2 regions of the Lysinibacillus sp. NPDC093190 genome follow, and region 2 is predicted to be linked to the other one. Evidence: predicted binding sites of a transcription regulator. Region 2 holds the regulator's gene; the other holds the start of a gene.
The links. Region 2 encodes Rex, which represses fermentation and respiration genes when NADH is low (regulators of the CRP and FNR family bind a similar motif). Its sites were predicted from a motif close to TTGTGAAATATTTCACAA; they were not measured.
Positions count from the first base shown of each region.

Region 1: qoxA (cytochrome aa3 quinol oxidase subunit II) is a predicted target of Rex. The motif match lies at 1,299-1,316, and genes of this name have one in related genera.

Region 1 is NZ_JBNNVG010000021.1:95,687-97,895, forward strand. Features, by position in the region: gene qoxB (cytochrome aa3 quinol oxidase subunit I) at 1-221, opposite strand, end outside; gene qoxA (cytochrome aa3 quinol oxidase subunit II) at 344-1,183, opposite strand; gene ACQKOF_RS16655 (PLP-dependent aminotransferase family protein) at 1,601-2,209, shown strand, end outside.
Region 2 is NZ_JBNNVG010000043.1:6,558-8,766, forward strand. Features, by position in the region: gene ACQKOF_RS22950 (ATP-binding cassette domain-containing protein) at 1-479, opposite strand, end outside; gene ACQKOF_RS22955 (redox-sensing transcriptional repressor Rex) at 709-1,344, shown strand; gene ACQKOF_RS22960 (twin-arginine translocase TatA/TatE family subunit) at 1,499-1,684, shown strand; gene tatC (twin-arginine translocase subunit TatC) at 1,702-2,209, shown strand, end outside.

The sequences.
Region 1 (2,209 bases), on a different contig from region 2:
TCTGCTCCACCGCGGAAAAGCATTAGTAATGCAGAGATTAAATACATAATCCCAATTCGCTTATGATCAACTGTCGTTAACCATTCACGCCATAAATAGCCCCATTTTTTAAAAAAAGTTAATCCGACAATGATTGCTATAATCGTTAGTGCAATGGCAACCATTGATCCGTAAATCGCAGCACTTGGATGAGGTATAGCAAATCGTTCAAAGAATTCCATAACGATTAATACTCCTTTCAAGAGTTCTATAGTAAAATAGTGGAATTTTAATAATTAAATGATTCATCATAAGAATTAGTGGTGTTTGAATGAACACTATTCTAATGAATTAGAAACCTGTGTTAATGTTCACCATGTTCACTGTCTGGTGCCGGATAAAATGTTAAGTGAGTCCCATTAAACGAAGCTTCATCCACATGACCTGGCTTTAGTAAATTATCAAATTTTTCTTCCGTTATTTCTGGAGAAGTATTTTTAATGTCCTTTACCCAGCTATCAAATTCTTCCTGATGTACTGCTTCGACTCTAAAAGTATTTTCAGCAAATCCTTTACCACTAAAACTTGCGTTTCGTCCCATATATTTACCTGGTGTGTTAGCACCTAAATGCAATGTATTCACCATATCTGACATTGCATATTTTTGCCCCCCAAGCTGCGGAATCCAGAAACTTGTAATAGGTCCGTAAGAGTAGAGTTTAAACTCAATTGGACGGTCAACAGGAATATACAGATAGTTAACTGTTTCAATGTTTTCTGCTGGATAGCTAAAGTGCCATTTCCAGTTAGATGTTGCAGCATAAATGACAAGAGGTTCTTTGTCCTTATATTCTGCAGGTGTTGATTCAACCTTATTGTTACTTTGAACTGAAACAATTGATAGGAATATAACGATCAATACAGGTATACCAACACAAATTATTTCAACTAGTGTACTTCCTTTAATGTAGGGAGGTTTATAGTTTGCGCTTTGTTTAGACGCGCGAAATCTAAATAACATATAAGCTAAGATGACATACACAACGATAAGGATAACGGACATAATCCAAATCGATAGCATTATATCTTTAGCTTGTACTTGACCCTGAGGCCCTTTTGGATCCAATACTAACAACGGTTCACACCCTGTTAATATAGTGGCAATAGTGAAAAAGCTAATGAAACTGATCCACATCTTTTTCATAGACAAACCCCTTTCAATTATTCTTGTATGTTTTAAAGGCTAATAAGGGTTTGTGCGGAATTTGATTCACAATTCGAGTTTCATATTAGTTGCATAAAAATCGAAAGGCAAGAAAATATGAAATCTATCACAAAACGTTCTCAAATGAAAAAAATATTTTGATATAATTTTTTTGTGAAAAAAGGGATTATATCAAGCTTTTAAAATGCAAGAAGTGGTTTGATAAACAAAGTGGATGGTTAAATTAAAGGTTAAATGGGTGGTTTATTATGAGTGTGATTTATTTAAAATAATTCTTTTTAATCGAAAAGATTAGAGGAAGTTATTGCAGTTTGATAAAAGAGAATACAGGATAATTCTATTGAACCCCCATTTTTGGGGATAGGAACAATTAGGAATTTTAAGGAGAGAGTTTTTATGGATTGGAAACCAGATCGAGAATCAAAGAAAGCTATATATAAACAACTTGCCGAATATATTGAAAAAGGGATAGCAGATGGCACATTTCCGGCTGATAAATCCTTACCGTCTGAAAGGTTTTTAGCTAAAGAATTTAATATAAACAGAAGCACTGTTGTAAGTGCATATGATGAGTTGGAATCCAATGGACTGATTGAAAGAAATAGAGGAAGCGGTACAACAATCAGTAAAGACATCTGGGGAATTACAAATAAACGCATTCCTAGTTGGAATAGATATATTGAAGCGGGGCCTTTTTTACCTAATCAACCTGTAACGCAGAGAATAAGAAAAGAAGCGGTTGAACATAAACTAATCAATTTAGCTAGTGGAGAATTGTCAGAGGATCTTTTCCCGTTGGATTATTTAAGGGAGATTACTTTTACCCGTTCTTTTATCGGGAGCTTAGGATATGATCATCCACAAGGGAATGAGATATTTAGAGAAACAATAACGAAACATATGAGACAGTATCGTCAAATAGAAACCGATCCCGCTTCCATTCTCATTACATCTGGTGCACAACAAGCCATACATTTAATCGTGCAGTGTTTGTTAAAACCAGGA
Region 2 (2,209 bases):
TAATCCTCAGGATAAAACTGCATGCCATGAAGCACAGAACGTGTATCGGATTCAAATTGATAGCCTCCAGCATCCTTAAAATTATGCTGTAAATGATCGTATTCAGACATTATTTTTGCATATAAAGTAGAATTTTCATAAACCGCTGGATCGGCCATTTGTTGTTCTAATGATCGTAGTGTTTGTTCTTGGGCAATAAGTGGCTCAAAAATTGTCATCATTTCATCCCAAATCGACAATGTTGAGTTTAAACCAGCATGTTGCTCCAAATATCCAATTTGTATACCTTTCGGGATAATAATATCGCCAGAGTCATATGACAGTTGACCAGCAATTATTTTAAGTAAAGTAGACTTACCAGCACCGTTACGACCTACTAATGCAACGCGGTCACGATGTTGAACCTCTAATTTTACGCCACTCAAAATTTCATCTGCAAGGAAGGATTTATATAGTTGATTGACTTGTAAAACAATCATTCTTGACACCTCAATTCTTCCTTAGTGTAATGGATGTACGATTTGCTTGCAATGTCGGTGCTTTACTTATTCCAAGCTGTCATGTAAGATTGAAACGATTTCCCTTTAGTTAGTGGCGTAAAAGCGCCATTAACTAAAGGGAAATACTCCAGTGAATATTATAAACTTAGAAATAGTTAATTAAGCATGTATCATAAATAGATTTGATACATTATAAGGAGGAAAAAGTTTGAAACAAGAATTAAAAATTCCACAAGCCACTACGAAAAGACTTCCTCTTTACTATCGATTTATCCAAAACTTTGCACAAGAAGGCATGGAACGCATTTCGTCGAAGGAACTGAGTGAAGCGATGAAAATTGATTCGGCAACTATTCGCCGTGATTTTTCTTATTTTGGTGCTCTAGGGAAAAAGGGATATGGCTATGATGTGCAACATCTCTTGGAATTTTTTAGTCAAACGCTCGATCAACATGAAGCGACAAAAGTAGCGTTAATTGGTGTAGGGAATTTAGGTAGTGCTTTATTAAAATATAATTTCCAAAAAAATCATAATACTCATATCGTTGTGGCATTTGATTCAAAGGCCCCAAAGGAAGGGAAAATGATTAGCAATATTCCTGTTTTTCACCCTGACTTATTGGAAGAAAAGTATGCAGAATATGGAGCGGAGCTTGCAATTTTAACAGTTTCACCACGCTCTGCACAGAAAATGGCTGATAGATTAGCAGCGATGAACGCAAAAGGAATTTTGAACTTTACGCCAGAGCGTATTACTGTACCAGATAAAATGCAACTTTTAACAATTGATTTGTCGGTAGAATTGCAGGCACTCATTTATTTAATTCGTAATCAGGAAGAGTGATAATTGTACATAATCTAAAGTATAGCTCTCACAGTTTCTGTAAAATAAATATGAAGTAAAAGGGCGAGAGTGACTAAAAACTTTCACATATAATTAGTTAGCAAAATGGCGAAATATACGTTAAAATGATGGATATAAAGAGGAGGTGGCTGTAATGGGTGGTATTGGTCCTATGAGCCTCATTATTATCGGAATTGTCGCATTACTAATTTTTGGTCCTAAAAAGTTACCAGAGCTTGGTAAAGCATTTGGTTCAACATTACGTGAATTTAAAAATGCTACTAAAGGATTAGCCGACGAAGATGATGATGACAAGAAAAAGAAAGAACTAGATAAGTAAGTTAGGATGTTTGAGGAATGAATCCAAAAGATCTAACTGTCATTGAGCATATAGAAGAATTAAGAAAACGGCTTTTCATTGTTGCCGTTTTCTTTGTTCTCGCTATGGCTGGCGGCTTTTTTGTTGCAAAGCCACTTGTTAAATACCTTCAAATTACTGGAGAGTCTTACAATATAGAACTTCATGCGTTTGATGTAGTAACACCACTTGCAATTTATATCCAAGTCATTTTTTTAATAGCATTTATCCTATCTTCGCCGGTATTGATGTACCAATTGTGGGCTTTTATTAGCCCAGGATTAAGGGACGTCGAACGAAAAGCAACCTTAAGCTATATACCGTATTCGTTTATATTGTTTTTAGCAGGTTTGTCTTTTTCATACTTTTTACTATTCCCATACGTCATAAAGTTTATGATGAATTTATCAAATGAACTAGAAATTCAACAGACGATTGGCATACATGAATATTTTTCGTTTTTATTTAAGCTTACAATACCTTTTGGTTTCCTTTTCCAATTGCCGA